Regions from separate parts of the Bradyrhizobium barranii subsp. barranii genome, predicted to be linked through region 3. Evidence: riboswitches for the same ligand, from Rfam matches in the RefSeq annotation. Region 3 holds a riboswitch; each other region holds the start of a gene.
What was found. Region 3 has a riboswitch for cobalamin ahead of J4G43_RS18850 (TonB-dependent receptor). Riboswitches for the same ligand answer to the same signal wherever they lie in the genome.

Region 1: it holds a riboswitch for cobalamin, as region 3 does, so the genes downstream of both, J4G43_RS28715 (ribonucleoside-diphosphate reductase subunit alpha) here and J4G43_RS18850 (TonB-dependent receptor) in region 3, are expected to answer to the same signal.
Region 2: it holds a riboswitch for cobalamin, as region 3 does, so the genes downstream of both, metE (5-methyltetrahydropteroyltriglutamate--homocysteine S-methyltransferase) here and J4G43_RS18850 (TonB-dependent receptor) in region 3, are expected to answer to the same signal.
Region 4: it holds a riboswitch for cobalamin, as region 3 does, so the genes downstream of both, J4G43_RS17450 (TonB-dependent receptor) here and J4G43_RS18850 (TonB-dependent receptor) in region 3, are expected to answer to the same signal.

What each region holds. Positions count from the first base shown of each region.
Region 1 covers NZ_CP086136.1:5,939,440-5,947,335, forward strand. Annotated here, with positions in the region: gene ilvD (dihydroxy-acid dehydratase) at 1-876, opposite strand, end outside; gene J4G43_RS28705 (GNAT family N-acetyltransferase) at 1,289-1,747, opposite strand; gene J4G43_RS28710 (ribonucleotide-diphosphate reductase subunit beta) at 1,823-2,977, opposite strand; gene J4G43_RS28715 (ribonucleoside-diphosphate reductase subunit alpha) at 2,988-5,891, opposite strand; cobalamin riboswitch at 6,014-6,231, opposite strand; gene J4G43_RS28720 (CbtA family protein) at 6,326-7,081, opposite strand; gene J4G43_RS28725 (CbtB domain-containing protein) at 7,092-7,274, opposite strand; gene J4G43_RS28730 (hypothetical protein) at 7,277-7,567, opposite strand; gene J4G43_RS28735 (hypothetical protein) at 7,564-7,896, opposite strand, start outside.
Region 2 covers NZ_CP086136.1:8,910,856-8,918,751, forward strand. Annotated here, with positions in the region: gene metE (5-methyltetrahydropteroyltriglutamate--homocysteine S-methyltransferase) at 1-1,448, opposite strand, end outside; cobalamin riboswitch at 1,550-1,751, opposite strand; gene J4G43_RS43480 (nodulate formation efficiency C protein) at 2,751-3,476, shown strand; gene J4G43_RS55495 (hypothetical protein) at 4,129-4,260, opposite strand; gene J4G43_RS43485 (thermonuclease family protein) at 4,600-5,316, shown strand; gene J4G43_RS43490 (carbonic anhydrase) at 5,325-6,068, shown strand.
Region 3 covers NZ_CP086136.1:3,990,700-3,998,595, reverse strand. Annotated here, with positions in the region: gene J4G43_RS18860 (maleate cis-trans isomerase family protein) at 1-720, opposite strand, end outside; gene J4G43_RS18855 (PepSY domain-containing protein) at 842-2,263, opposite strand; gene J4G43_RS18850 (TonB-dependent receptor) at 2,276-4,648, opposite strand; cobalamin riboswitch at 4,764-4,965, opposite strand; gene J4G43_RS18845 (histidine phosphatase family protein) at 5,037-5,609, shown strand; gene cobT (nicotinate-nucleotide--dimethylbenzimidazole phosphoribosyltransferase) at 5,616-6,668, opposite strand; gene cobF (precorrin-6A synthase (deacetylating)) at 6,679-7,428, opposite strand; gene J4G43_RS18830 (energy-coupling factor ABC transporter permease) at 7,470-7,896, opposite strand, start outside.
Region 4 covers NZ_CP086136.1:3,657,505-3,665,400, forward strand. Annotated here, with positions in the region: gene J4G43_RS17425 (LysR family transcriptional regulator) at 1-404, opposite strand, end outside; gene J4G43_RS17430 (MBL fold metallo-hydrolase) at 498-1,325, shown strand; gene J4G43_RS17435 (Cj0069 family protein) at 1,348-2,427, opposite strand; gene J4G43_RS17440 (GFA family protein) at 2,588-2,995, opposite strand; gene J4G43_RS17445 (TonB-dependent receptor domain-containing protein) at 3,134-3,601, opposite strand; gene J4G43_RS17450 (TonB-dependent receptor) at 3,568-5,481, opposite strand; cobalamin riboswitch at 5,682-5,890, opposite strand; gene J4G43_RS17455 (hypothetical protein) at 6,122-6,487, shown strand; gene J4G43_RS17460 (FixH family protein) at 6,590-6,982, shown strand; gene J4G43_RS17465 (efflux RND transporter periplasmic adaptor subunit) at 7,067-7,896, shown strand, end outside.

The sequences.
Region 1 (7,896 bases), 1.9 Mb from region 3:
GCCGCACTCATGCGCGATTGCCGGCAGGTGCAGTGCAGCATTAGTCGAGCCGCCGGACGCCGCGACCACGGCGGCGGCGTTCTCCAGCGCCTTCCGTGTCACGATGTCGCGCGGCCGGAGGTTGGAGGCAATCAGGTCCATGACCTTCTCGCCCGCGGTCATGCAGAAAGCGTCGCGGATTTCATACGGCGCCGGGGCGCCGGCCGAGTACGGCAGCGCCAGGCCGATCGCCTCGGAGACGGTCGCCATAGTGTTGGCGGTGAACTGCGCACCGCAGGCGCCCGCCGAGGGGCAGGCCACGCGCTCGATCTCGTCGAGGTCCTCGTCCGACATGGCGCCGACCGAGTGCTTGCCGACAGCCTCGAACATGTCCTGCACGGTGACCTGCTGTCCGCGGAAATTGCCGGGCAGGATCGAGCCACCGTAGATGAAGATCGAGGGCACGTTGAGACGGACCATCGCCATCATCATGCCCGGCAGCGACTTGTCGCAACCGGCAAGGCCCACGAGCGCATCATAGGCGTGGCCGCGCACGGTCAGCTCGACGGAATCGGCGATGCACTCGCGCGACGGCAGCGACGAGCGCATGCCGTCATGGCCCATGGCGATGCCGTCGGTGACGGTGATGGTGCAGAATTCACGGGGGGTGCCGCCGGCCGACGCGACGCCCTTCTTCACCGCCTGCGCCTGGCGCATCAGGGAGATGTTGCAGGGGGCGGCCTCGTTCCAGCAGGAGGCGACGCCGACGAAGGGCTGGTGGATCTGCTCGGTGGTCAGACCCATGGCGTAGAAATAGGACCGGTGCGGCGCGCGCGTCGGGCCTTCCGTCACGTGACGGCTCGGCAGCCTCTGCTTGATGTCGGTCTTTGCGTCCATCGCAAACCAGTTTCCCCGGCCAACCCTTTCAGACCCGAAAAATCAGAGCCAAGATTTGAATCGACCTTGGGATTTTCCGTCCTTCGAAGACCGCCGATGCCCTTCAAACTTTAGAGCGATTTTATTCATGTTCGGGTGTGGCTAAAAAGCGGCGCTGATGCGAACGGACGGAGATAAGGGTTTAATCCAAGATGAGTGTTGCAGAGACAGCACAATCGTTACCGGGAAGACACGGGTTGGCTTACTGCAATACCCTCGTGATTATGACAATCCACAACTTGAGATTTCAAAGCCGCTCCGGCGCGCCCCAGCGCGGGTCTCGGGAACGGAGCGTGCCTCACCTGAGTCGCGGCGGCCCGCAGTACCAACCCCGTCATCCTGAGGCAGGAGTGATGAGCGCGAAGCGCCCAGCTCAATCCGTCAGGTCGAGCCGCATGAACTGGTTGTGCGGGCTTGCCTCATAGTCAGCGAACGGCGCGCAGGAGACAAAACCGGCGCTGCGGTAGAGCGAGATGGCGGGCGCGTGCAGGGCTGCCGTGCCGGTCTCCAGGCTGAGGTGCACGTAACCCCGCCTGCGGGCTTCAGCGATGATATGGCCCAGCAGTGCGCGCCCTACCCCGGTGCCCCGTGCAGCCGGCGCGGCACGCATCGACTTCACCTCGCCATGCGTATGATCCAGCTCCTTCAGCGCACCGAACCCGAGCAGGACATCGTCCTGCCAAGCCGTCCAGAAGGTCACGGTGGCAGCCGAAAGGCCGGTGGCATCGAGAGCGAAGGCGCGCTCGGCCATGAGGCTGCGCAGCTCCTCGAGATGATGTGCCAACAAGTCGGCGACATAGGGCGCCGTCGGATCGTCTCGTCTGATCTCCACCTCATCCCCCTGCTGTCGCACGCGTGCCACCGTTTAAGCACAGGTGACACGCCCGCGGCATAGCCATGACCGGTGCTATTCCCAAGTCAGCGCACCACCATTCTGGTATTCGATGACGCGGGTCTCGAAGAAGTTCTTCTCCTTCTTCAGATCCATTGCCTCGGACATCCACGGGAACGGGTTCTCGACCTCGGCGAACACCGGAGCCAGCCCGATCTGCGCACAGCGCCGGTTGGCGATGAAGTGCATGTACTGCTCGCACAGCGCCGCGTTGAGCCCAAGAAAGCCGCGCGGCATCGTATCGCGTCCGTAGGCGGCTTCGAGCTCGGCGGCATCCCGGATCATGCCGCGGATCTCGTCCTGGAACGCTGCCGTCCACAGATGTGGGTTCTCGATCTTGATCTGGTTGATCACGTCGATGCCGAAGTTGAGATGGATGCTCTCGTCGCGCAGGATGTATTGATACTGCTCGGCGATGCCGACCATCTTGTTGCGGCGGCCGAGCGATAGGATCTGCGCGAAGCCGGTGTAGAACCACATGCCCTCGAACACGACGTAGAAGGCGACGAGATCGCGCAGGAAGGCGCGGTCGCTATCCGGCGTCCCCGTCTGGAACGACGGATCGTCCAGGTGCTGCGTGTGCTTGAGCGCCCAGGCCGCCTTGTCCGTGATCGACGGCACCTCGCGGTACATGTTGAACAGCTCGCCCTCGTCGAGGCCGAGGCTTTCGACGATATACTGGAAGGTGTGGGTGTGCACCGCCTCCTCGAAGGCCTGCCGAAGGAGGTACTGCCGGCACTCCGGATTGGTGAGGTGTCGGTAGATCGCCAGCACGATGTTGTTGGCGACGAGCGATTCAGAGGCTGCGAAGAAGCCGAGATTGCGCTTGATCGCGCGCCGCTCGTCCTCCGTCAGCCCGTCCCGCGACTTCCATAGCGCGATGTCGGCCTGCATCGAGACTTCGGTCGGCATCCAGTGATTGTTGCAGCCTGAGAGATACTTCTCCCAGGCCCATTTATACTTCAGCGGAAGCAGCTGGTTGACGTCGGCGCGGCAGTTGATCATCCGCTTCTCGTCGACCGAGACGCGGCCGCCGGCGCGATCGATCGCACCTAAGCCGGTCGGGTCGGTCGGCTCGAGCTTGAGTTGGGTCTGCGGACGCAGTGCGGTGGCGAGACTTGAGACGGCAGGAGCGGCTGCTGTGGTTTCGGTATCGGACCAGTCGAGCATCGTCATCTCCTCACTGGCACGCTTCGCATTCGGGATCGTCGATCCGGCAGGCCTTGATGCCGTCGAGGTCCGGTGCCGCTGCGGTCGGGATCACGATCGGCGCGTGCGACACCGCCACTGACGCGGACACCGCATTGAGCTTTCCGTCGGTGCCCTTCAACGTCGATTTCTCGACATGCGTGGCGCTGCGCGAGCGCAAATAGTAGGTCGTCTTCAAGCCGCGCCGCCAGGCCAGCCGGTAGAGCGCATCGAGCTTCTTGCCGGAGGGATTGGCGATGTAGAGGTTGAGCGACTGCGACTGGTCGATCCATTTCTGCCGGCGCGCGGCCGCCTCGATCAGCCAGGCGCTGTCGATCTCGAAGGCGGTGGCGTAGAGCGCCTTCAGATCGTCAGGAACGCGGTCGATCTGGCCCACGCTGCCGTCGAAATATTTGAGGTCGGAGACCATCACCTCGTCCCAAAGCCCCCTCGCCTTGAGGTCGCGCACCAGGAACTCGTTCACGACCGTGAAGTCGCCGGACATGTTCGATTTCACGAACAGGTTTTGGTAGTTCGGCTCGATCGACTGCGAGACGCAGCAGATGTTGGAGATCGTCGCCGTCGGCGCGATCGCCATGACGTTCGAGTTGCGCATGCCGCTGGACGTGACCTTCTTGCGCAGGCGATCCCAGTCGAGCGTTGCGGAGCGATCGACGTCGAGACCACCGCGCGCGTCGGCGAGAAGCTGGATGGAGTCGAGCGGCAAGACGCCCTTCGACCACAGCGAGCCCTCGAAGCTCGGATAGCGTCCGCGCTCCGCGGCGAGATCGGACGACGCTTCGATCGCGTGGAACGAGATTGCCTCCATGCTGGTGTCGGCAAACGCCACGGCCGCGTCGGACGCGGTCGGAATGCGCTGGACCTGAAGCGCTTCCTGAAAGCCCATCAGGCCGAGCCCGACGGGACGATGACGCATGTTGGAGCGGCGCGCTTCGGGGATCGTGTAGAAATTGATGTCGATGACGTTGTCGAGCATCCGTACTGATGTCGTCACCGTCCGCTTCAGCTTGGCATGGTCGAGTCCATTGGGACCGACATGGTTGAGCATGTTGATGGAGCCGAGATTGCAGACCGCGACCTCGTCGGCCGAGGTGTTGAGCGTGATCTCGGTGCAGAGGTTCGAAGAATGGATCACGCCCACGTGGCGTTGCGGCGAACGCAGATTGCAGGGGTCCTTGAAGGTGATCCAGGGATGACCGGTCTCGAACAGCATGGTCAGCATGCGACGCCAGAGGTCGCTCGCACGCACGGTCTTGAAGACGCGCATGCCGCCGGCTTTCGCCTTGGCCTCATAGGCCTCGTAAGCCGACTTGAACGCCTCGCCGTAGAGATCGTGCAAATCGGGCGTCTCGTCCGGCGAAAACAGCGTCCATTCGCCGTCGATATCGACGCGCTGCATGAACAGGTCCGGCACCCAATTGGCCGTGTTCATGTCGTGGGTACGACGGCGGTCGTCGCCGGTGTTCTTGCGCAGGTCGAGGAATTCCTCGATGTCGACGTGCCAGGTCTCCAGATAGGCGCAGACGGCGCCCTTGCGCTTGCCGCCCTGGTTGACGGCAATCGCGGTGTCGTTGGCAACCTTCAGGAACGGGATGATGCCCTGGCTCTCGCCGTTGGTGCCCTTGATGTGGGCGCCGAGACCACGCACCGGCGTCCAGTCGTTGCCGAGACCGCCGGAATACTTTGCCAGCAGTGCGTTGTCCTTGATCGACTTGAAGATGCCGTCGAGGTCGTCGGACACCGTCGTGAGGAAGCAGGACGACAATTGCGGACGCAGCGTACCCGAATTGAACAGCGTCGGCGTCGAGGCCATGAAGTCGAACGATGACAGCAGATCGTAGAACTCGATCGCCTTGGCCTCTCGGTCGATCTCGCGAACCGCAAGACCCATCGCGACGCGCATGAAGAAGGCTTGCGGCAATTCGATCCGCTTGCCGCGGACGTGCAGGAAGTAGCGGTCGTACAGCGTCTGGAGGCCGAGGAACTGGAAGTTCAGGTCGCGCTCGGGCTTGAGTGCAGCCGCGATCCGGCCGAGGTCGAAGCGGGTCAGTTCAGGATCGAGCAGTTCGGCAGCGATGCCGGTCTTCACATAGGCCGGGAAATATTCGGCATAGCGCACAGCCATATCGGCCTGCGAGGCGGAGATCGGCACGGCATGGACATAGGACAGCACCTCGCCGCGCAGCTTGTCGAGCAGCAGGCGCGCGCTGACATAGGCGTAATTCGGCTCCTGCTCGACCAGCGTGCGCGAGGCCATGATCGAGGCCAGCGCCAGTTCGTCCTGGCTGATGCCGTCGTAGAGATTGCGGGTGGTCTCGGTGAGCACGGGTGCCGCGGAGACGCCGTCGAGACCGGCGCAGGCTTCGCCGATAATCAGCGCGAGCCGCTTGGTGTCGAGACCAACGCGCGAACCGTCGGCGAGCGTGACATGAAGTGCCGGCGCGACAGCGGGCGTCGCTTCCGCGGCCGCCTCCTCGGCTCGCTGGCGCGACCGCTCCTCGCGGTACAGCACATAGGCGCGTGCGACCTTGTGATGCTCGCTCCGCATCAAGGCGAGCTCGACCTGGTCCTGCACGTCCTCGATATGGAAGGTGCGTCCCTCGCCTGCCCGCCGCATCAGCGCAGCGACGACTTCGGCCGTGAGCTGCTCCACGCTCTCATGGACGCGACGCGAGGCGACCGCGCTGGTGCCTTCGACCGCAAGGAAAGCCTTGGTCATGGCGACCGCGATCTTGGCGGAATCGAACGGCGAGACCTTGCCGTTGCGACGGATGATCTGCATGGCCGGCTCGCTCGAAGCAGGCGCAAGCGATTGTGGACGCAAATGAACGATGGGTGCGGAAGCGGTGTCCGCGTCGTGCAGGTTGAGTAACATCAAAGGGCCCCGTGATGCGCGCGTTGTGTTTGAACGGGGCTGTAAGGAAGGACGCTGCAGAAACGCCGGCGGCAGAGTTGCCGGGCGGTGCATGCAAGCGACCGCCGGACACCCCGCCCGTGGACGTTCAGATCGTCGCGGCAGGTCTCCTGGCTCGCAGGTCATCGCCCACTTCCCGTCTTCCCGGCGCGAAAGGCACCAGTGACGATTGTTCGGAAGCAGCTCGCTGCTGACAGTTGCGGGGGCAGCGCCGGAATTCCACGCTCTCGCGCGGTTCACCGGCTTCCCTCTTAGCCACTAAATCTTGCGATCCAGCGGAACCGTGACGCCCACATGTGGTGACATATGCAGCCGGGTGTCAACGATTCGTTGGCAGGCTTGGCGCGGATTTCCTGTGGAATGCGGTGATGGCGGGCGTGAAGCCAGGCAGGATTCTAGGCACGCACATCCGTACTATGATCGAAGCGCGCGAAGATCGCACTTGTCACAGCACCGAGCAGGCTCCAGAAAATCAAGCTCGTCACCGTGACCGCGGTGACGAACTGATGCGACAGCGAGGACGGCACGTTGGTCTCGACGTGCGCCAGCTCGGGCGCGCCGATCATATGGGGCAAGATCAGCAGGATGACGCCCGCAATTGCCGCCGGCACCGAGTGGCGAAAGACGATCAACGCCAAGCCAGCAGCCGTCGCAAATATGGCGGCCAGCCACCAGATCTGGCGCGACAGCAGCGGTGCAGCCGGCACGCCCGGCAGCTCCGGCGGCAAGCCGAGGCCGGGGGCAATGGTGAACACGGCAAAACCTGCCAATCCCCACATCAGGCCTTCATGCCAGGAGACGCCCGCGCCGGTCGCGCCGCTGCGAACAGCAAAGAAGCCAGCCAGGAGCAGTGCGAAGCCGATCGCGGTCAGCACGTTCGCGGCCGCCGTATAGGCGTTGCGCTCGAATCCGTCTCGCGGCTCCCACGCCTCGGCGCCATGATCATGGTCGGCGTGATCATGGCTTGCATGGTCATGGCCAGCCGCAGCCGCCTGCGGCGCGTCGTGCTGATGGGTCTCCGCCGCCTTCTCGAAGACCTCGGCTTTCAGGATCAGGGGAACGGTGCCGAACTGCTGGGCGACCGTGACGATGAGACCAACGATGAAACCGGCAATGACCGACGAGAAAACGATCGAACGAAACGTACTCATGCCGCCCCGGTTAGTGGCAGGGGAATGCGTTCGAGTGGCGCACGTCGTGCGCGGCATTGTGAACGATGTCGATATGCGAGAATCCCACGACGCCGACGATGAACAAGCCGAGCACCATGGCCATCAGGGCTTGCGAAAGCCGTCCCGCCTGTCCGACTGCGATCGGAAGATGTGCGACATGGGACTGGCTCATAGCTATTCTCCGTTAGCGATTTGGTCGTTTTCTAACAGCTTCCGGGTGATATCGCGACTGGTAAGATGCAGGCTCGTCCCTGCCGAAATGCCTTTACGGGCGATCTTGGCGCCAGCGGCCTCCCGAAATACAGCCTCAAAACGCCGGAAATAGCTGAGGCAATCCTCCGCAGAGGGCTCCACGCCGATCAAAGTCCGGAATGCGCCGCGATGCACGGCGCAAATCGCGCCGTGTCCCCTGACTGCAAAGACAAGGGACGTGATGTCATCACGCCAATGGGCCTCGTCGTTCAAGCCGACATCGCGCGTCCGCGCCCGAACGGATCGACCAGGCGGACAATCTCGCAGGCGGCGACGAGGCCGGCGAGCCAGACGGCGCTGGTCAGCCCGATGCGCGTCACGATGGCCGCAGTGAACGCGCCCTCTCCGCCAAGGAACGGCGTCGCGGCAAGCAGCGCGAGCTCATAGGCGGCGTAGGCGGCGACGAGCGCGATGGCCAGCATCAGCGGCGTGCGGCCCTGCGGCAGCAGGCGGAGAACGGTCGATGCCGCTGCCGTCGACAGCAACGCGGCAGCACCGATGACAAAGCCCCAGGCGATGGTGCTGCCATCGATGGGATAGTG
Region 2 (7,896 bases), 4.9 Mb from region 3:
AGGAACCTGTCGTATTGCTCCTCGCTCATCGCACCTCGCGCATGCGCCGCGCGAGCATTTCGCACCGCTGCGGTCTGCGGAAACGATCCTATCGTCGTGGTAGGAAAAGCCGGCAGTCCAAAGCGTTCCCTTTGGATCTCGGAACGACGGGCAAACGGGGTGGCGCGCTGGCGCATCGTCTGATCGATCGCCCTCATTCGGACAGCGACGTTGGCATTATGGATCTTCGGCGAGGTCCGGCGGGCAGTCGCGGCGCATTCCGACTCGGCAAGAGCTAGCCCAACATTCTGGTCGCCTGCGAGTACCCGCGCCAGGATCGCAAGCTCACGCATCTTCTGAACCGAGAAAGCAAGCCAGCTCTTGACGTCGGACGCGAGCCCGGTCTCGAGTTCAACATCGACCGGCACGTGAAGCAGCGAGCAGGACGGAGCGAGCTGTACACGGTGCCTGCCAAGCTTCGCAATCGAGGGCTTCAGCCGCTGACGGAGCGACGGCAAGTTCGACCGCCACACATTGCGGCCGTCGATGACACCGAGCGACATGACGAGATCACTTCGGCCGTCAGCAATGATCTGATCCAATAGTTCTGGCGCTCGAACCAAATCGACGTGCAGACCGGAAATTGGCAGGCTCAAGGCAGTATCCAGATTGTCGCCTAGGGCGCCGAAATAGCTCGCAAGCATGATCTTGATAGCGGGTCCCTCCTTTGCGAACCGGTTATAGGCGTGCAGCAACGATTGTCGCGCCGCCTCATCCAGATCAAGGACCAGGCAGGGCTCATCAAACTGAACCCAACTTGCCCCTCGTTTGGCTAATTCATGCAGAAGGTCGATATAGACAGGTATCAGATCATCGAGGAGAGAGAGGGGCTGGAACGCGCTATCGGTACTCTTGCCGAGCTTTAAAAATGTGACCGGCCCGATCAGGACAGGGCGGGTCTGAAAGCCAAGAGCCCTGGCTTCCTCATACTCTTCGACGGGTTTGCGAGAGCACAGTCTGAACGCCTGTCCCCGGTAAAACTCGGGAACCATGTAGTGGTAGTTGGTATCGAACCACTTGGTCATTTCCTGCGCGGGCACGCCAGATCCCCGCGTACTCTGGTCGCAACTCGCATCCTGATCGCCGCATTGCGATCCGCGGGCCATGGCGAAGTACGTCTGGAGCGAAACGGATTCTCCGCTCGAGGCGTAGATCTCCGGGATGGCGCCAACCATGACACTTGTATCAAGCACCTGATCATACAGCGAGAAGTCGTTTGACGGAATGATCGTGACGCCGAGCGATTTTTGACGAGCCCAGTTCGCTGCGCGTAGGCCGGATGCGTCTTCGTACAACTGCTGTTCACTAATCTTTCCAGACCAGTAGCTTTCTAGAGCGAGCTTGAGCTCACGCCTTGGGCCGATGCGTGGCGTTCCGAGCGTAGCAACTGGAAGAGAGAGAGGAGACATCGCGTTAACCCCTGTTGGGGACAAAGGCCATGGCGGACGCAGGCAGGAGAAGTCGCGCGTGCGACGGCTGCTTGGCGTACCACCGAGACACCCCGCCCGTGGACCAATATATTGTCGGGGCCGGTCTCCTGGCTTGCTGGTCATCGCTGCTGTCCGGCCTTCCCGAAGCCGTGCAGGCTTCAGTGACATCGTTGGACAGCGGCTCGCCACTTACAGTTGCGGGGGCAGCGCCGGCATTTGCACCGGCTTCCCTCTTAGCTCCGGATCAATGGGAACCGGAGAACCTCGACGACTTGGATTATCGGCACGAGAACTCTTCCGTCAACCTCTCAGATTATGTGCAAGCTAATCTGCGACATCTGCTAGCCGAATGACCGTGCATCTCTGTGACTTACCACCATCCAGAAACATTCTCTAATCAGAGATGTCATAATCAGACATATCCTTCTCAGATACCGGAATAGCATCCGGAGCTGGAGCCGCACGCTAGATCGATGAAAGGGACAGAAGCAGCCTTCCGGCGGGAGTACCGACGTTTCTATCAGAATGCTTTCGATGCGGCCTTGCGATTTCCAGAGTTTCGCCCAGCACCTCGGCTAGCCAGCTATTCTCTCAACTAAAGGATCTGCAGCGAATAGGCCAAGGCACGTGGCGGAATTTAGCAACATACGAGGCGAGGGGTTGATTTGCGTGCCACCCAGACTTCAAAGCCGGGATCAAGCCGGCTTGGTGCCGCTGGCAATCATGCAGCTCGAACGCCGGCGGCACGATAGCGAACCACACAGCTCAATAGCGGCAAACGCACTTCCGTCCATCAGGCATCCGGCATCGAGGCGTTCAACTCTTCTGCTAAATATCCGGTGCGGGACAAGGATGCACAAGCTGCGGCGGATACACTGAATAGGAACACCGAAAACGTGCAAAGGTCAGAAAGTCGACAAGAGCGACACAAACTCTGTGAAAATTTCCGCCTATTGCCTGGCACGAAGAATGCAGACCCTCGGCATGCCCAGTCTCCTCCTGCTGGGCAGGTCCAGCTCAGCCAATTGACGCAGTCGCTGTCGGGGAAGTTAGCTGCGCATGACATACAGGGAGCGCCTGATCGCGCGGGACAGCCAGCGGGTGCCACGTCGCATCCCCGTAAACTTCTTGCGATGGCTCATAGCAGGTTCGAGGTTGCCTGCTTTACAAGATGTTTGGATGAAACGCGATAGGCCGAGGGTTATGAAGAGAATGTCTGGAAGACCCGCGCTATGGCTTTGCTTGGTCGGATTTTTAATCTGCCTCGCCTGGCCGGCTGCCATGAGCAACAATATTCGGGCCAGCGACAGCCCCCTTGTCGAACGATTGAAGTCAACTTGGCGAGCGCAAGATGGTGAGACGATAGAACAAATTATCTCCAATGTCTCGAAGGTGGCACAGTTCGTGCCTCAAATGTGGGGCGTTATTGAACTTGGCCAAAACGACTTTATTTTCGTTTCGTGGACCAGACACCGGGACAACAAATCGGACGAACAGTACGTTATCACCTGGAAGATCGCCCTCGACGGCACGTTTGAACTTGCGTCGACTTATGCGAAGCCGATGGAATTGGGCTGGCGCGCCCTGGCGCTCTCCCTGATCGCCAGTGAAGTCGCAGATGGCGAAAGGGACGCAAATCTTCGCTTTCTGCATGATCCGGCCAACTTCAACTTCGTGGCCACCCCGCAAGGCCGGCTCGGCGATCTTCTGCGGCAGGGCCGCTGTACTATCATTGAACCAGTTGGAGTGGACTACTTACCGAAGCGGAATGGCAAACCGGCCGAGACGGGTGACGTGTGGCGCGTTCTGCTCTTGGTGAATTGTAGTATCCAAGGACCACGTTATTTTGCACACAACGGGGTCATCACTTTCGAAAAGAGAGAAGGACAGGATTGGGAGCCACAATCCTCCTTTGCCAAGCGCATCGCGAAATTTGCCCCTGGCTCCTGGTTCCAACGCACCGAGCCAAATGAAGAGGAAGACTTAGGAGAGCGAAGGCCCGAGTAAACTGCCGCAGAGCAACATCGCGCCGCAGTTCCTCCATGGCCCAGTGCCTCGGACCGACTGCAAGACATACGCGCTCGGCACTTGCTTTGTTTTAGCTTCCGCAACGGTCCGGGTGCCTTTCTCGCAGCAGTCCGGCCCGTCGCAAGAAGGTCGGCCGCGCGATTGCGTTTGTTCCGCCTAGTGTCAGCGGCGCGCACGAGCTTGCGAGATGTGGTTTTCCCGCCTTCACTCCAGCCGGTGTGAGGACACCACTGTGCGTGAGTATAGCAACGTCGAAGGCACCAGGAACTGGGTGTGAGACGAAACCGGCGAGGAAGTTACCGGGAGACGTTCACCGGTAGCGACCCGGCATACCGCTGAGCGCTTGCGCATTTCCGAGCGCGCAGGCCGGGAAGCTCAGGGGCCGTACGCAAGAAAACGTCGAGGACCAGACTGGCTCGACCCTAGCTTAGCTGGCACCCATTCGTCTGCATGTCATCGATCCAGATTTCGAAGCATGGAAAACGCCTGTTTAACTCTGCTCCACCTGCCCAGGTCGACATCAACGATCAATCTTGCCGGGCGTAAGAAGGTTAAGTTATGCGCGGGCGTCTACCCTGAACTCCATTGCGTCTTCTTCTAAATCGGTCAGAGAAAGCCAGACCGATCTTTTTCACATCTTTTCGTGTGAAGTGCGAAATTTCATTGCAGAACCGTTGGCAGCGGCCATTTTGCCGATGGAAACCGTCGCCAACCAGAAAGGTTGATGCTCCACGCCTGACTCCAGCGCGAGCCAGCGCTTCATCGTCGGCCACTTTTTTTTGCAAAGACAACGTTCCGGGGTTCGGGTTTGTTCAGCATCGCCAGTTCGGCGCCGCCCGCGAGGATCTCCCCTCAGGTGGAGAGAGTAAAGCGCGGTCCTAGTGAGAGAGCCGCTGATGCTCGAAGAATAGCGCCGCACGCCCCAAAGAAATCACTTGATCCTTACGCAGCGTCAGGCCGTAGGTTCGCGTTCCGGCGAAGCCCTCATAAAGCGCGTCGGAAATGCCGGCGGAATAACGGACGTAACGCTGTCAAGCAGTCGAATGTATCGGCACCGTGTCGTGCGTGAAACGTGGATCAGGAGCGAAAGGTTGTTGTCGGGATGAAGAACCGCGGAATTATGTTCGCATTGCTCGCTCTCGTCACATCTCCGGTCTGCGCCGCGACGTTCAGCGGTGCTCCGCGCATCCTCGACGGCAATACGATCGAGATCGACAAAACCAACGTTCGGCTCTCAGGCATCGAAGCTCCTGAGACGGACCAGATTTGTCTCGACGCCAAGGGCCGGAAATGGGCCTGCGGCGTAGCTGCTCGCGACGAGCTTATCAAGCATTCAAATGGGCGAACCTGGGATTGTCATACCCAGAGAGTCGATGAGTACAGACGAGCCCTCGGTAACTGCTTCATCGAAGGCGAGAATGTGAACGTCTGGATGGTACGCTCGGGCTGGGCACTATCGGCTGCTCCATCTCACGCTGTCTATGAGTTGGCGGCAAGCACAGCCCATACGGGACTGTGGTCGGGAGCGTTCATCGCTCCCTGGGACTGGCCTCGCCGCAATAAGGGCACGATTATCGTCGGCGCGTGGTCGGTTCCGATCGACGCGCAGGAAGTACTGCTCGGATCCGTCCTGCTGTCGGAACCGCCGTCCCCCGAGTGCCTGATAAAAGGCACTGTCGAGCGCAGCGGCGAGCGGATCTATCACCTGCCAGGGCAAGCCAGCTACGAACTAATCGACATGACGAAGAAGCGTAGCGAACGCTGGTTTTGTAGCGAAGCGGAAGCCGAAGCCACCGGGTGGCGTAAGGCCGTGCGTTGAGGCGACACATGCATGCAGCCAATTCTCCAAATATGTACCATTTAACCAGGACCGCGCGTTCGCGCCGTTCGCTGTTGTTGTTTGCTGCGTCGACAGTTTTCCTGCGATTCGGCAATAAGATCGCCGATGCGAAGGAAGCAAAAAGCACGCCCAAGCCAGATAACCTGCTGTCGCCAGATGCTGCCCTGAAGCGGCTGCTGATGGGAAACGAACGTTATGTCCAGGGTGCATCACGAGCCGACGATCTTAGGCGCGAGCGTTCGGCTTTGGTCGAAGGCCAAAATCCATATGCGGCGGTTCTGAGCTGCGCCGACTCTCGCGTGGCGCCCGAATTTGTGTTCGACAGCGGGCTAGGTGATTTGTTTGTCTGCCGCGTCGCCGGCAACTTCGCTAATGATGATACACTCGCCAGTATGGAATATGCGGTCGCAGTACTGAACACGCCGCTAATCCTCGTACTAGGCCACGATCATTGCGGCGCGATAGACGCTACGATCAAGTCGCTCCATCAAGATAAGCCGCCGCCAGGGCACATTTCAGCCCTGGTGACCGCACTTGCTCCCGCCGTGAACGCATCTCTAGGGCAGGCCGGCGATACATCCGCCCGCGCAACCCGAAACAATGTGATCGACAATGTCAACAAACTCAGATCGACGGGCCCTATTCTGAAGGCTGCAGTCGAGCAGAACCGGCTGAAAGTCGTCGGGGCCCTGTATCGGATCGACAACGGTAAGGTCGATATTGTCAGCTGACACTAGCACATTCACACCCGAGGCAAATCATCTGCCGTGCGATACGGCCCTTCCGCTCCGCTGTTTGGTCCATCGTCTGCGACAAATGCCCCGGATACCATCCGCTCCACAATAAATGATCAACTCGGGAAGTGCTTCGGTATGCGTGGCGTCTTGATTCTGCTCATGTTCTACGTACTCATGCTAGCAACACGCGGCGAGCATCAAAAAACGCACCTAACGCGTCCGACAGCGTTCATGCCTCCATATTGAGTTGCAAACCCAATAGCGTGGTTCCGGCAGCAGATCGCGATAAAGCGCATTGCCTGGCTGTGAACTCCAGAGCCGGCGACGATCCTGAGATCTTCTGGCTCCGATCGAGCACGCCATGAATGGTGTTGCTTTATCACCAAGCTCAGCCAGGGCTGCAGATCACATAGAACAACCAGCAGGACTGGCCGCCCGGTCTGTAAACGAACATGCCACCCGCGCCAGTAGGCCAGCCGCATCCATCATTCGTTAGATAGTCTCGTTCGCCGCCAAGGGACCCGGCCCGCAATGATGATGCCGTTGAAAGCATGGTTGTTTTCACCACGATCTCGCATGCACTGCCTGATATTGCGCACAATCGCACGACCCGCCCACTTGCACAATTTACTATCCGTCCTCCATAACGAGGTCGATACGAGACGAAACTGGCAGCTTGCAGATTGCATAGTGTGTACGCGAAGCCCATCAGGTTGTTAGTTGCTGCGGACACAGTAAATTGTGCCAGATTTGTCAGCCCAGGCGAATACCAGAACAATGATTCAAGTGTTGCGCACCGTCTGCCAGCCAGAAATCATCTGGCAACCGATCGACTTGGCAAGCAAGCTCTTCAACCACGGCGTCGCTCAGTAGGAAACAGAAGACTAGCTTCAGAACGTGGATCCCTCATCAGTCGCAACGCTCGTAGTGCGGGCATGCTGCGCGAATTTGGCAAGCTCGGCCAAAATCGGAAGCATTGGAAAACCGCCGAAGATGGAGGCGCCGGCGGCTGCAAAAGGGGTCGACAGGTCAGAATTCTGCCCGAATTTCTTGCGTCCTGTAGGACAGAAGGTAGACAGCTCGTGTGCTGCAACGAGCCTCCTAAGCTCCCCGGGGCCTCTTCGAAGCGCCTTGTCTTTGCTTGCATGAGCCGGGTACTCTTGCAGTCACCTCGAACAGATTTGATCGCGTAATTCAGCGTCTTGAGCTCCGTGCGTTTGCTGAACACCAGCTGTCTGGAGGTCCGCTTCTAACCAGGCGCTCACCCGCAGTCGCACGAACGGCTATTGGGCTGTTGGTGGCATCGGGAGATCGGAGCGGGTGCTAATTTTGGCATTAACGTTGAATCTGGCCGGTCGGCGAACGAGGTCCGCTTCTGTCGTTTTGCTTGCGGTTTGTTGAGTCAATGACATTGGCGGAAAGTATACACGAAATTCACGAGCATGTGCTGGCACCGCGCGGCGGAATGATCTCGCGAGATTCGGACAAGGCCGGCAGACATGCTTAATGGCACGCCGATTGCTGGAACGATGAAAACTAAGTCGCAGGCTTGAGCGCTCTCCCGAGCATAACTCAGGAACTCCACACTTGGTTCGACCCGGCTTGTCCGACGTGTGAGCACACGTCCATGGAGAGGACATGACATCGCATGCCCCGATCAACCGCCGGAGACCCAGTCCGGCAACGACGGCCGATATCGCGCCGCCGCCTACCGGCTGTTTTGCCGGCCAGCCTCCATGCAACGGCAACAGCTCCATCTCAGTCTAGCTTCCCGGCCCGTAAATTGGGAAGCTACCGTGCGCAATCACATGCAAGCGATATC
Region 3 (7,896 bases):
CTGGAAGATCCGGCCCCACGCCGCAAGGGCCGCGATGTCGCCGCCGGCGAGTTCGAGTGTCCGCCAGAGCGTGACCGCGACCGAGTCCAGCACGGCGATACCCAACTCCCGTTCGAGCGAGGCAGCCAGCGCGGCGCCGTCGAGATTGGTGCAGAGAATGACGACGGCATCGGCACCGTCCGCCGCGACCGCGCGGATCATGTCGGCGATCGTCGCGGGCGTGACCTCACCGAAGGAAAAGTTATCGCGCAGGCCGAGATGCCGCTCGGCGTGAGGGGCGATCCCCTCCTCGGCCCAGACATCGCCGATACGCCATTGCACGTCGTCCGTATAGGGGGAGACCAGGCCGACGCGTCCGGCGCCGAGCGCGCGGACGGCGTCGATGCAGGCGAGCGTGGAGGTCGTCGCCGGGATATCGGTCCGCGCCGCGATCGCTTCGCACAGGCTCCGGTCGCGGCCGATACCGAGCCAGCTTGCCGACGTGCCGTTCCAGGCAATGGCATCGACCCTGGCGTCCGCCAGCAGATCCGCCGCCGGCAGCATCACCGAGGCATCGAACTGGTTCAGCGCCGCGGCATCGAGCGCGATCTCGGTAACGCGGAAGCGCGAGAAATGAGCGGTGACGCCGGCCACGCCATGCAGCATGGAACTGGTGACGGGCTCCAGCACCGAGTTGGACGACGGGGTCATCATGCCGAGGCGCTTGCGCTGAATTGACATCGATCACGATCGCCCCATTGAGAGAGCGCACCGCTGCGCCCCCTCGGACGATCATCCGCGCCTGCCATCGCCCGCGCAACCCGCAATCTGCATGGCGCATATGATTTGTTCGATACGCAGCTCAAGCCGCGAAGGTCGACCGCAAGCGCCGCCAGCCGATCACGGTGCCGGTGACGGAAAATGCCAGCCCGAGCAAGCAGAGCCCGACGACCAGGATATCGCGCAGACGCGGATGCGCCATGAGAACGGGAAAATCGAGCGTGTGAAGCGCGCTATAGAACCAGCGATAGGCGCGCCGCGAGGCATCCAGTCTTTGCAGCACGCGGCCGTCGGCACCGTCGATGTCGAACCAGAGGTCGCCGCATCGGGAGCGATAGACGGGCGCTCCGGGGACAACGGAGTACGCGGGATAATCGTCATTGTCGGCAAGAACGGACGAGTCGCCACAGCCCGGCGCAAGGCGCGTCGTCAGGTCATGGACATCCTTCTCGCCGAGGAATGCCACCTGCCGGCTGCGGATCGCCTCCCCCGCTTTGGTCAAGGTCTGACTGGCGAGGCCGGTCCGGTCGCGCCGGTAGACAACACCGTTGACGGCGAACCATTCGACTTCGCGAGCCGACGGCTGACCGAACGATGGGGCCGTCGTCCAGTCAGGCGCGGCATACACCACGCCCGCTTCGGTCGGGGTCAGCTCCCCGCGCGAGAACAGCCGGCCGTGATCCATCGAGAGCCAGCCACTGAAACTCCAGGTCAGCACGAAAACGGTCGCGACGAGACCAATGATGTGATGCAGTGCGTGCCAGCCGCGATAAGGCGACGAGACCCGACGCCCTCGAATCCTGATCCTAATAATTCCGAGCACCGCGCCGAGCGTCGCGGCGATAAAGGCCACCAGCGACAATGTCGAGACCACCTGATCCCAAAGGGACCAGTTGCTCCTCAGGACTGTCGGATAGATCCAGTGCAGGACGCTGCCGGCCCAATTCCACCCGCGCTCGCTGCGGGTCGTATCCAGCACGACTTCGCCGGTGCGCGAGGAGACATAGACCTCGGTTCCGGCCGCATCGCCAAGAGCGACGCGCAACAGAGGCCGGTGTCGATCAAAGCCGTTCGGCACGCTCCATTGATCATAATCCGCGCCCGAAATCATCGCCGCCCGCGCGGCATCGAGCCCGCGTTGCCGGGCATGATCCCGCGCGATACCGACCGCGACGTCGGCCGACGTCACCGATGCATCCCGTCCGTCGGAGGCATGGATCGCGGCCACACGCGACGGGTCCGACACGACATAAACCGGCCCGTCGCTCCGCTGGACCAGGCGAACGCGCGTGGCGTCCGCTATCCCGCTCGCGGCGACGGCATCCGCGACCGCAATCCTCACCTCTCCGCCAGCCACCGGCGCGAGCCCGGAAAAACGTTCCGCTTCCGTCAATGACGGAAACGGGACGAAGTGCATCACGATTCCGCTCGCGAACCACATCGCGAACAGCAGGCAGAACGCGATCCCGAGCCAGCGATGCAGCAGCACGATCGCGTTCATCATGTGGTCAGCGCCCTACCATTTGAACGCGGCCGAGAGCTCATAGGTCCTGGGCGCACCGAGCAGGATCTGGTCGGGATAGAACGGATCGCCCCAGATCGCGTAGCGCTTGTCGGTGATGTTGCGCACGCGGAAGCCCAGACGGGCCTGGTCGACCGCGTTGAACACCGTCTTCGGGATGTCGACGAAGGCGTAGACGTCGGCGACGGTGTAGGCCTTCATCGTCACGAAGTTGGCATCGGTGTTGTAGCGGTCGCCGACACAGCGGCCCGTGATGCCGAGCTCCACCGGCCAGGGCGTGAAGAACCGGTACGACGCACCGGCATTGGCCACGACACGCGGCACGTTCGGCGGCGTGTTGCCGGAGAACGAACCACCGGCAAAATTGTAGTCGGCATAGCGTGCATCGACATAGGCGATGTTGCCCCAGAGCCGCAGGGGATCGATCGGGCGTACGGCCGCGGCGAGCTCGACGCCCTTCGACTCCTGCCGTCCCGCGATGTTGAGCTGCATGCCGCCAGCCGCCGCATAGACGTTCTTGCGCTCGATATCGTAGGCCGAGAACGACCATTCCGCCCTGTTGTTCCACAACAGATGCTTGACGCCCGTCTCATAGGTGCGCGAGGTCGTCAGGTCGAGCGGCTGGGCTGGCCCAAGCAGGAAGATGTTGTTGGCCGAGACGTCCGCGCCGGTCGCGTACTGGCTGAAGAAGGTCAGGCCGGGCACGGCGTCCCAGGTGTAGCCGATACGCCCCGTCGTCGGGACCCAGGACTTCGAGAACGGTAAGCTCGCCTTTTCCAGCCCGGCGGCGTCGGTCGAGTTGCGGTCAAGCCCGATATGCTCGACGCGAAGGCCGCCGACCAGCGCGAAGGTTCGCGTGAGCTTCACCCGGTCCTCGAACGACAGCGCCTCGTTGTCGATGCGCGCGGTCTGCTGCTGCGTCGTGAGCAGGCCGTAAAGGCCACGGTCGGGATTGACGAGCGAGACGTAATCGTCCGGGAAGTTGGCCGCGCCTGGCCTGACGAAATCGAGATAGCTGGACGAAAGTGTCGTGACCAGGCGGTTGTCGAAGCCTGCGATATTAGCGTCCCAAATCAGGTCGGTAATGTTGCCGACAAGGCGTTGGCTATGTGCAACATAGAAGCGCTCGCGATCGACCATGTTCGAGTTGGGCAGGCCCGTACTGGCATTGAAAGCCTCGATCTCGTTGTTGAACCAGGTACGCTCCGCGCCATAGGCATAGGCTTGGCTCTTCAGCGTCAGGTCAGGCGCCAGCTTCAGTTCGAAGCCGCCGCGCAGCCACACCTCTTGTGCCACGTTGCGGTTGTCGAGAACGTTGTAATTGGTGTTGAAGGTACGATCGTCGATCGTGATCGCACCGAGATTCGTTTTGTTGAAGTTCGAGACGTAATTGCCCGAAACAATGCCGCTCGTCGCATGCGAGCCGCTGAAGGCGATCGGTACCAGCGGTGCGCCCCAATAGGCCTTCGAGCGATCTTCCCGGTACTCGATCGCGCCCCAGATCTTGAGGCTGTCGGAGATGCGGTAATTGAGCTGGCCAGACACATCCAACGTCTTGGTATTGGTGTCGTCGGCAAAGCCATTGAGCGAGGCGCGGCTGATGTCGAAGCGGTAGTCGAGCCCCTGCACGTTGGTGCTGCCGCCCGAGCCGTAATGGACGCCGAACGAGTTGAGCGAATCCCAGGAAAAGTCAGCTTCATTCCGGATCGGTCCGGTGTGTGGCTGCTTCGTGATCAAGTTGATTGCGCCACCGGCGGCACCTTCGCCCGACGTCAGCGAGGCCGGACCTTTCAAAAATTCCACGGCTGCGAGATTGGCCGTATCCGTGATCCGCGAGGTCATGTTCTGCGGACCGATCTTGATGCCGTTGTAGAGCATGTTGATCTGGCTGTTGGTGAAGCCACGCATGGAGAAAGCCGCGGGCTCGGCCGGATTGTCGCCGGAGGTGACACCGACCGCGCCCTGCGCAACCTCCGACACGGTGCGATAGCCCTGCTCCCGCATGGTCTCGGCCGAGATGACTTCGACGGTCGCGGGTGTCTCCTGCACGGTCAGGCCGAGGCGCGAGGCGCTCTCGGCAACCACATTGGTGTTGAGCGGCGTCTGCGCCGCCGCGGTCGGCACGACGGGCTTGGCCGCGGCCGATGCGGCCGCTGGCCTGCGCGATGCCGCGCGGCGTGGGCTCTGCGCGTCCCGGGCCGCCGGCTTTGCCGGTTTGCGGGATTGGGCGGGCGACACCTCGACCGGCGGCAGCGGCTCGCGGGCCTGCTGCGCCAGCGCTGCGGGCAGATCGGCGACTGCAAATGAAGTAAGCGCGGCGGAAGCGAGCAGGAAGCAACGCGGTCGTACAAGACGAATGGAAGACACAGTTCGGGACCTCGGTATGACGTCAGTGGCACGTCACAGCGAACCAGGTCCCACCTCCGGCCTTTGAGCCTTCCGATGAAGCCGAATGTCTGTACTCCCCGACCGACATCTTCGCGTGTGACCACGGCTGACGGCAGGTCTCCTGGCTCGCGGGTCAGTACCTTGCATCGCCTTCCCGGGACCGAGATACCCAGTGGCTCGTGACGCAAGATTCGCCGCTTACAGTTGCGGGGGCAGCCGCGGCATTGGGGACAAAATCCCCGCACCGCATTCCCTTTTCATCCCCACTCGGGGAAACCGTCAAAGCCATCTAGGATTACCGACAAGACAGAGTCAATGTGCCGCTGCGACGTTATTACCACAGCGACCAACTTCCTTGGAGATAGGCATGGAAGGCGAGACCTTCCTCTGGCTGATACGGCATGCGCCCGTCGACGGCGTCAAAGGGACGATCCACGCGGCCGACGCGCCCGCCGATCTCGGCGATCGCGTGCAACTGGAGGCGTTGCGGCAGAGGCTTCCGCCAGATGCTGCGAGCTTGGTGAGCCCGGCGCGACGTACGGTTGAGACGGCGCGCGCGCTGGGACTCGAACCCGCGTTGGTGCCCGAATTTGGCGAGCAGGATTTTGGCGACTGGACCGGCCGGCGGCATGACGAACTCGCTGCGACCGGCGGGGAGACCTATGCGCAGTTCTGGAGCGATCCGGCGCACGGTCGGCCGCCGGGCGGCGAAAGTTTTGAGGATCAGGTCGCGCGCGTCCGGCTGGGTCTCGCGCAAATCGGCGCCGGCTCGGCAACGCTCGTCGTTCACTCCGGCACCATCCGCGCCGCGCTCTGCATTGCGCTGGATCTGACACCACAAGCGGCCCTGCGCTTCGTGATCGATCCGTTGTCACTGACCCGGATCGACCGGCTCGCCACCGGCTGGCGCGTCGTCGCGGTCAATCAGCGCGCGGCTTGAGCTGGATCAGGCCGGGCGATCCGGCACGTTGGCCTGCGCGAAGGTCGCCATGCCGTTGTGAAGGCTGCACGCGAGCCGCACCAGCGGCAGCGCGATGGCCGCCCCCGATCCTTCGCCGAGCCTGAGATCGAGGCTGATCAACGGCTGCACGTTCAGCGCACGCAGCACCAGCCGATGTCCCTGCTCCGCCGATTGATGCGACGGCAGCAGGAATGGCTGGCACGACGGGTTCAGCCGCACCGCCGCCAGCGCTGCCACGGATACGATGAAGCCATCGATCAACACGGGAATGCGGGCTTGCGCAGCAGCAATGATGGCGCCGCAAATCGCCGCGATCTCGAGGCCGCCGACCGCGCACAGAATTTGTTCCGGCGAAGCGCCCGCAACGCCGTAACGCGCGATCGCAGCGTCGATCACGCGCGCCTTGTGCGCGCGGCCGGCCGCGTCGACGCCGGTACCGCAGCCCGCGATCTCCTCGGCACTGATGCCGAGCAGGCTCGCCGCAATCGCCGCCGACGTCGTGGTATTGCCGATGCCCATCTCGCCGAAGATCAGGAGATCGGGCCTGCTGGCTTCTGCGCGCGCGACTGCGCGCTGACCGGCTTCGAAGGCGAATGCCAGCTCCGTGGGGGGGAGCGCTGCTTCCACGCTGAAGTCGCGCGTGCCGCTGCGCGGCTTGTCAGTGACGATTCCTGCCATCTCCTCCTGCGCCAGCGTACCGGCGTCGACGACCTCAAGGTTTGAGCCAAGCTCACGCGCCAGCACCGAGATCGCGGCACCGCCCGAGGCAAAATTCGCCATCATCGCGATGGTCACTCCTTGCGGATAGGCCGACACGCCCTGCGCGACGATGCCGTGATCGCCGGCGAAGACGATGATCGGCACTCGCGCGGCGCGCGGCTGCTCGGTCGCCTGCAGGCCCGCAAGCTCGACCGCAAGCTGCTCCAGCCGGCCGAGCGCGCCGGCCGGTTTTGTGAGTTGCGCCTGACGCGCGAGCGCCGCCTCGCGGTGGACAGCGGAGACATCGGGGCATTTCCGGGTGACCCATTCAGGGAGCATGCTGCCTCGCTTACGGCCGGCGCTTGAGAATGTAGCTGTCCATGATCCAGCCATGCCGTTCGCGCGCATCCTGTCGCGCGGCGACGATGTGCGGGGCGATCTCGGCCAGAACGCCCGACATGACGATCTGATCGGGCATGCCGAGATAGGCGCCCCACCAGATGTGCAGCCCCGCAGGATCGAGCGACTGGAACGCCGTGCCGCCGTCGAGCATCACCACCACGGTATCGACGCCCTGCGGCCAGCCACCCTCGCGCAAGCGGCGCCCCGTCGTGACGAGGAAGGGCTCGCCGATGTCGTTGAGCGGCAGCGCATGCGCCGCGCACAGCGCCTGGATCGAAGTGATGCCGGGCACGACGTCGATATCAGGCAAGGGATCGAGCCGCCGCGCAATGCGCAGCGACGAATCATACAGTGAGGGATCGCCCCAGATCAGCAGCGCGACTTTGCCATCATCACCGAGATGGCTGGCGATCGTCTGCGACCAGGCCGCGGCCACGGCCTCGTGCCAATCGTCCACGCCCTTGTGATAATCCGCTTCACCGGCATCGCGCACGGGAAGATCGAACTCGGCAATGCGCGTCGTTTGATTGGTGAGCACATCCGCGCAGATCGTCCGCCTGAGATCTGCGAGATCGGACTTCGCCGTCCCCTTGCGCGGGATCAGGATGAGATCGGCCGCGTTGATGGCTTGAACGGCGGCGCGCGTGAGCTGCTCGGGATCGCCGCAACCGATGCCTATCAGGGAGAGCGTGAGCATCGCGCGTTCAGGGGCGGCCATGACGGCCGCCCCTTTGTCTCTTAAGCCGCGTTGTGCAGGCGCGGCGTGACGAGACCGGGCGCGGTGACGCCACGCAGCGATTTTGCCAGTGCCAGCACACCGAGGTCGGCCAGCGGCTCGATCACTATGACGAGCGCGTAGGAGGCCGCGAAGGTCGCGATGTTGACGAGGTTGGTCGCACCGAAGCCCGAGCCATAGAGCGCCCAGAACGCAACCCAGGCGATGACGCCGGCCTGATACGTGGTCGACAGCGCCAGCGCCTGCCGATACCTGAGATCGACATAGGCGGCGTTGCGGGCAATGATCCGCGCGGCGATCGCCTGGATCCCGAACAGCGGCACCAGCAGCGTGGTGACGTTCATGCCGAATTGCGGCAGATCGGGCGGCTCGAAGAAGATGCCCTGGAACAACAGTCCGAACGCAAGGCCGAAGGCCGCGGGCGCCGCC
Region 4 (7,896 bases), 330 kb from region 3:
TTCGAGATGATGCGCGCATCGGCGCGCTCGTCGCTGCCGACGAGGCGGAGCGCGATGTCGGTGCGCGCCGTCAGCGGCTTCAGCAGCGCGATCGTTCGGGGTATGTCGAGCGTGCGCATCAGTCCCAGCGTGACGGTGGTCTTCGTATTCGGCTTCCTGAACAGGCTGCGTGCGGCGTCCGCCTCGTCGATGATGCGGCGGGCCAGCGCATGAAACTGCTCGGCTGAGGCGGTCGGCGCGACGCCCTTCTTGTGCCGGATGAACAGGGTGGTGCCGAGCTCGGCCTCCAGATGGGTGATCGCGGTCGAGATCGACGGCTGCGACACGAAGCAAGCGCGCGCCGCCGCGGTCAGATTGCGCTCGCGGTACACGGCTGCGAAGTAGCGAAGCTCGCGGATGTCCATAGGATATGCCTAGAGATAGTATCAATATTCAATATTTTACCTATAGATCGCCCGGTGGCAAGAACGCCCTGCTCACAACAGCAGGAACGCGCCATGAAGATCCACCACCTCAACACCGGCACGATGTGCCCCATGGGCCGCCGCCTTGTGAACGGCACGGGCGGCCTGTTCCAGCGCGCCCGCCTGGTCTGCCATTGCCTGCTGGTCGAGACGAGGGACGGACTCGCTCTGGTCGACACCGGCATCGGTCTCGGCGATATCGCAACGCCCGATCGGCTCGGGGGCCGATGGCTGCGCCAGACCGCGCCGAGGCTGGATCCGGCGGAGACGGCGGTCGAGCAGGTGAAGGCGCTCGGCTACTCGCCCAGCGATGTGCGCCACGTGCTGCTGACGCATCTCGACCGCGACCACGCCGGCGGCGTGCCGGACTTTCCCCATGCCGCGATCCACGTCCACCGCGCCGAATACGACATGGCGGTGCTGCGCAAGCCCGCGCCGCCCGAAGGGCGTTATGTCACGGGGCAGTGGAGCCATGGGCCGGGCTGGACATTCTATGGCGAGGCCGGCGAGGACTGGTTCGGCTTCAAGGGCGTGCGCGCGCTCGGCGACAAGGAAGCCGACATCCTGATGATCCCGCTCGCCGGCCACACACTCGGCCATTGCGGCATCGCGGTGCGATCAGGCGAGAAATGGCTGCTGCATGCCGGCGACAGCTATTTCCACCACGGCCAGCTCGACGCGTCGCCGCACGTGCCGCTCATGCTCGGCTATTTCCAGCGCCGCGGCGACATGGACCGCAAGATGCGGATCGCCAACCAGGCGCGGCTGCGCGCGCTGAAGCTGAACCACGGCGACCGCGTGAGCATCGTCAACAGCCACGATCCCGTCGCCTATGAAAGCTGCCGCTGCGCTGCGCATTAGGGTGTCGAAGCCGGGCCGCCGGTTATGCGCCCGAACGCACTGCTTGAGTCCGGAGCAAGCGGTGCTTCACCGTTCGGGCGATTGCCGCTGGCGCGTCGTCGGGAATCGCAAAGCATGAGCTCGCGTTGATCTCGCACAGGACGTAGGTGTCGGTACCGGCGGCGTCGCGGGGCCCGTACAGGAAGTCGGCGTCCCAGATCACCGGCAGCGACGGTTCGTCGATGCCGAGCGTGTCCATCAGCTGCGGCGTCCATTCGTCCTCCATCGATCTTCGGAGCGTCTGGAATTGCGAAGCATCGGGTCCATGCATGATCCGTGGGCCCGGCTGCGCCTCGGGTGCGTCGGGGCCTTCCGGCGGCGGCGGGATCAGGGCCTTGATCAATTGATGCCCGAAGCCCGCGACCTTGGCGCCGCTCATGTAGCAGCGGATCATGCCGTCGGGCAGGCGGGGTTGGAACGCCTGGTCGATGACGCAGCCGCCCCATCCGAAATACGGTTCGCAGCGCGCGAGGAAGGCATCGAGCGGCATGTCCTCGGGCAGACTGCCGCGTTGGGCATGCAGCACGCGAACCATGGCGTCCGCGTTGGGCAGGGCCTCCACCTTCCACACCCCCTGGCCGCCATTGCCGCGATTTTGCTTGAGCACGCGCGGACCGTTCGCCTGAAGACGCGCGGGAAATTCGGCGCGGAAGCTTGCGGCGGTGTCATAGCGATGCGTGTCGGCTCCCCAGCCGAGATGACGCGTTCGGTAGAGCACCTCCTTGACGCCCATCTTCAGGATCACGTCGGGATGGGCGCTCACCCATGGCCCTTGCGCCGCAACGTCGCGAAGCAGCGGGTCGAGGGCCTCGCGCGTCTTGCCCTGATGGATCGGATCGACCCAGACGAGCACGCCATCGACGGCGAGCAGTTGATCGCGGACGGCGTCGGCGAAGATCTCGTCGTAGATCACCGGTCGGGCTTCGATGCCGACCGCGGCGAGTGCTTCGAAAACGCAGACGAAGCGGCTGTTTTGCGCCGTCGCGTCCCGGCGCGCGGCGGCGTCGCCGCGGGAGAGGATGGCAACGGTATGGCGGACAGGAGGATGGCGTTCGGTATCCATGCGCAAGCTCCACGAATGGCGTGCTGCGCAGAGCTTGGACCGAGGTCTCACGGGGAGTCTGCTTCGTCCCCACGCCGATCAATCTACGTGAGATCGTCCGGCCGTTGCAAGATGGTGTTTGTGCGGTTCCATCGAGACGGCGAACGCTTCGCGCGCGCCGCTACGGTGGCGGAGGATAGCGGTCGAATGTCGGCAGTTCGTGCGCGCGCTCCATCCATCGAAGGCGCTCTGCGACCTGGATGTGCATCGTCGCCGGTACGGCGTCGGGATCGTCGTAGGTCGCGCTCTGGACGTCGATGACCCCGGGCAACATGTCGGCATTGACATAAAACAGGCCGGTTCCGCAGTCGCCGCAAAAGTGCCGCCGCGCATGTTCCGAGGAGCTGTAGACCTTGGGCTCGCCCTTGGTCACCTTGACGGCATCGTCCGCGTACATCGTCCAGCCGACGACGGGAGCGCCCGCGTGAAGTCTGCAATCGCGGCAGTGACACAGCGCGTGCACGATCGCTTCGCCCTCGACCTGATAGCGGATCGCGCCGCAGTGACAGCCGCCGGTGATGGTGCTCATGCGTTCCTCCCGATGGAAGCGAGGTTTCGTTGATCGATAGCTCTCGAGACCTGCGGCTTCAACGGCGCAATCGATTTGCGATTGCGTCCTACTGTCGCGTGACACCTCCCGCCACGGCGCGGACGAGGTGATCCGCGACTACCACTTGAACGAAGCCGCGACCTCGTAGCTGCGCGGCGCGCCCAGGATGATCTGGTCGGTGTAACCCGGATCGCCCCACGCCGCGTAGAGCTTGTTGGTCAGGTTCCTCACGCGAAAGCTGATCCGGGTCTGGTCGACGCCCGGGAAATAGGCTTTTGGAATATCGACGAACGCGTATGCGTCGAAGATCGTGTAGGCGTCCATCGTGACCAGATTGTCCTGGAAGTTGAAGCGGTCGCCGACGTGACGGACGAGGCCGCCGATCTCCACCGGCAGCTTCGTGTCGAAGCGATAGGAGGCGCCGGCGTTGGCGATGAAGTTGGGAACGTTGGGCGGCGTCTTGCCCGAATAGGACTGGAAGTCGCCATTGCCGTCGACATAGGTGAAGTCGATGAAGCGCGACTGCACGAAGGCGACGTTACCCCACAGTTTCAGGCCCGCGACCGGATTGACCGCGGCGGCAATCTCGACGCCTTGGAGGCCATCTTGCCGGCGACGTTGAAGAGGATGCCGCTTTCGGGGACGTAGACGTTCTTGCGCTCGATGTCGAAGGCCGAGAACGTGGCCTCCGCGCGCTTGTCGGCCGACAGCAGCTTCACGCCGGTCTCGTAGGTCCGCGACGTCGTGAGCAGCAGCGGCGTCGTGGGCCTGAGGATGAAGATGTTCGCCACCGTCGGGTCGGCTGCCGTCGCGTACTGGCTGTAAAGCATCACGCCGGGCGCGATGTCCCAGGTGTAGCCGATGCGTCCGGTGACCGGATTGAACGTCTTCGAGAAAGGATAGTTGGCTTTCAGGAGGCCATTCTCGTCGAAGCGGGTCCGCGACAGCTCGATATTCTCAAAACGGATGCCGCCGATCAGCGCGAAGGTCGAGGTCAGCTTGAGCCGGTCCTCGAACGACAGCGAGGCGGTGTCGAGATGGGTGTAGATCTTCTCGTCGCTGCGCGGGCCGTAGAGGCCGCGGTCCGGATTGAGGAGGTCGACGTAGTCATTGAAGAACAGCGTGTCCTGCGAGACGTTGAACTGGTTGCTGCTCGCCGCCACGGTGGCGACGAAGCGATTGTCCATTCCGCCGAGATTGGAATTGACGGTGAGGTCGGTGATGTTGCCGTAGAGTCGCTGTGCGTGATCGAGCGCCAGGCGCTCGCGGTAGATGCTCTGCGCGCCTGCGAAATTGCCTACGGTCTGGTCAAACGACGAGATCTCGTTGTTGAACCAGTGCCGGTGGGCGTCATAGCCATAGACCTGGCTCTTCAGCGAGATGTTGTTGGTGATGTCCCATTGAAAGCCGCTGCGCAGCCAGAGCTCGCCGGCGCCGCTGTGATTGTCGAGCACGTTGTAGTTCGTGGTCAGCGTGCGCGCGTCGATGGTGACCGGGACCGGCGTGCCGCCGCCGAGGTAATAGTTGCTCCAGAGGCCGGAGACGACGCCATACGTCGGCACGATGCCCGGCGCGTTCGCCGGCACCAGCGGCGTCCCCCAGTAGAAGCGGTCGTTGTCCTGCCTGTATTCGGTCGCGCCCCAGATCCTCAGGTTCTCGTTGACGCGATAGTTCAGCTGGCCCGAGACGTTGCTGAGCTTCGAATAGGTGTCGTCGATAAAGCCCTTGTTGTTGAAATGGCTGATGTCGAAGCGGTAGTCGAGGCCGTTGATCAGCGTGCTGCCGCCCGATCCGTAACCGGCGCGATAGCCGTTGAAGGAATCGTAGGAGGTGAAGGCGTCGTTGACGATTGGTCCGGTGTGCGGCGCCTTGTTCACGTAGTTGATGGCGCCGCCGGTCGCACCGAGGCCCGCCACCAGCGAGTCCGGTCCCTTGATGATCTCGACCTGCTGGAGGCCAGCCACGTCCATGGGACGGCCGGTCATGGTCGACGGCCCGATCGGGATGCCGTTGTAGAGCGTGGAGATCTGGTCGCCGGAAAAGCCACGCATCGAGAAGATGGCGGGCGCGCCGGGCGCATCGCCGCCGGTGACGCCGACTGCAGCCTTGGCGACGTCGGTCGTGGTCCGGATGCCCAGGTCCTGCATCGTCCGCTGACTGATGACCTCGACGGTCGCCGGCATCTCGCGCGCCGTGATGCCGAGCCGGGAGCCGACGTCGGTGACGGCTGCCGTGTTGAGCGGCGTCTGCACCGGGCCGCTCGGAGCTTGCGTGGCCGGAACGGCGACAGCAGGGGCGCCACGATTGCGTCCCGCGGCGCGCCGGGCCGCGCGCTGCTTCTGAGTGCCCGGGCTGACGGCAGGAGCCTGTCGCGGCGCAGGCGGCGACACGATCACCGGACCGACCTCCCGGGAGCGGTTGTCCTGCGTCGCGCTTTGCGCGAGCGCCGCGGACGACAAGGACACCGACGAGAGCAGAGTAATCAGGAAAGCACGCGATAACGCTGGCCTTGCGCCAGCACGGAAATGAAGATTTTGCACGACAACGCTCTGCGGCGACGCAAACAAACCGTCACCGCGGTTGCCTTAGTCATCCACCTTCGCCCCAGGCGGCGGATGCACCGGCTACTTGTCCGACATCAGGGCACCCCGCCCAATGCGTTCGCGCGTGACCATGGCTGGTAGCAGGTTTCCTGGCTCGCGGGTCATCGCCTTCGACCACCTTCCCAGAGGCCCAAGCGGGGCTCCAGTGGTTCGTTTGGTCGTCGGCTATCCGCCTACAGTTGCGGGGGCAGCCCGCGGAATTGCCCACTGAGGTGGACGCACCGCATTCCCTTGAAGAGTCCTTGCGGACACTACCGATCACGAAACTGGCATCAGGGGATGAGCGCGTCAACATCCGCGCGGGCTGCTGGACGGGCCGGTCGGTCGATGGTGGCCTTGTGTTGCTGTTTTGCACGATAGTCCGAAGGACCGCGTCGAAACGTCCAACCCGGCCTCCGGACGAGCCTGGGTAACGAACGCTTGACCACGATCAATGACTGCCTTTGGTGTCCGAATATGCTACTGAGGCCGAGTTCCGGCCCGACAAGGTAAGTCGATATTGATGCAGTTCGTCCGTACCATCCTGGCAGTCGCCATCGCCATATCCTTGGCGATGCTGCCGGTTGGCGCGTCCGCGGCGAACCTCGCAATGTCGTCGGATGGCATGCAGACGGCCATGCACATGAGCGGCGACGCCGACATGTCGATGGACGATTGTTGTCCCGACATGAAGGGAACAGGCTCCCATAGCGGCGGCTACAAGTGCGGGATGGGTTTCTGCTGCGTCGGTGGGATCATCGCGCTCGGTGATGTCAGGCCCATGGCGTTCGAACGTCTCGCCGTCATGGCCAGCACGATGGCTATTCCCCCGGATCAGGTCGTTTCCTTCCGCGGCGGCAGTCCTCCTTTCCGACCTCCTCGAATCTGATCTCGCAAAGCCCGAGACGCGAGCGGCGTGCCTGCTCGCGACGACGACTGACGTGCGCGCTTCACGCGCCACGGCGAAAGATCAATTCATGAGGACAGGACAATGCTTTCCAAGATCAGCACCGCGGCTCTCGCCGCCACCCTTTCGCTTGCCGCTTCCGCCGCGATGGCGGGCGCGGGCGACTACGCCTTCGAGCCCGTCACTCCGCAGATGAAGAAGGGCGAAGATGTCACGCTCGCCGTTCGCCTGACGAACAAGCAGACCGGCAAGCCGATACCGGATGCGGTCATCTTCAAGACCCGCCTCGACATGGCCCCGGACGGGATGGCCGAGATGGAATCGGCGGTCGCGCCGCTGCCGTCCAGGGAGCCGGGCGTGTACGCCTTCAAGACGGACCTGCCGATGGCTGGCCGCTACCAGATGACGCTGTCCGTGAAGGTGCAGGGCGAACCGGAGACCGTCACCGGCAAGGTGATCGTCACGGCGATCAAGTGAGCGTTCGGGCGCTGCCCGGCAGCGCCCGACATTCCCCTTTTTCCTTCACACGGACGCGCGCTCTCGGGCGCGCGGATACACGACATGAAAACGCTGCGTCTCCTGACGGCTCTTGCGCTTGGCGGCGGCCTGGTCCTGGCCGGCTACTACTCGCATTCGAACGGTGCGGGCTGGCTCGCTGAGGCCGACATAACATCGGCTGCGGCTGCCGCGGAGCGAACGCCGCTCTACTACCGCGATCCGAGCGGTGCGCCGCTCTGGTCTGCTGGTCCGAAGAAGGACGACCGCGGGCGGGACTATCTGCCGGTCTACGACGACGATGGAGCGGCCGTCGCGCCGGCGCTGCCGAAGGCGCAGGCGGCTTCGCCGCGAAAAATCCTCTACTACCGCAATCCCATGGGACTGCCCGATACGTCGCCCGTCCCAAAGAAGGATCCGATGGGGATGGACTATGTCGCCGTTTACGAAGGCGACGATGCCGACGACGGCACGGTGAAGCTGTCGCCCGGCAAGATCCAGCGCGCGGGCGTGAAGTCCGAGCCCGTCGCGCGGCGCTCGATCCGGGTCTCGGTGAAGGCGCCCGGCACGATCCAGCTCGATGAACGCCGCGTGTCGGTGATCGCGATGCGCGCCGAAAGCTTCGTGCAGAAGGTCGCCGACGTGACCACTGGCACGCGCGTGAAGGCCGGCCAGCCGCTGATGGAAATCTACAGTTCGGCGGTGGCGTCCGCGGCGGCGGAATATCTCGCGACGATCACCTCCAAGACGGTCGGCGGTGTCGAGATGTACGGCCGCGGCTCGCGACAGCGGCTGGTCAATCTCGACGTTCCCGAGTCCGTCATTGCGGAGATGGACAAGACGCACACCGCGCCCGTCGCCATACGCTGGTCTGCACCGCGCGACGGGGTCGTGCT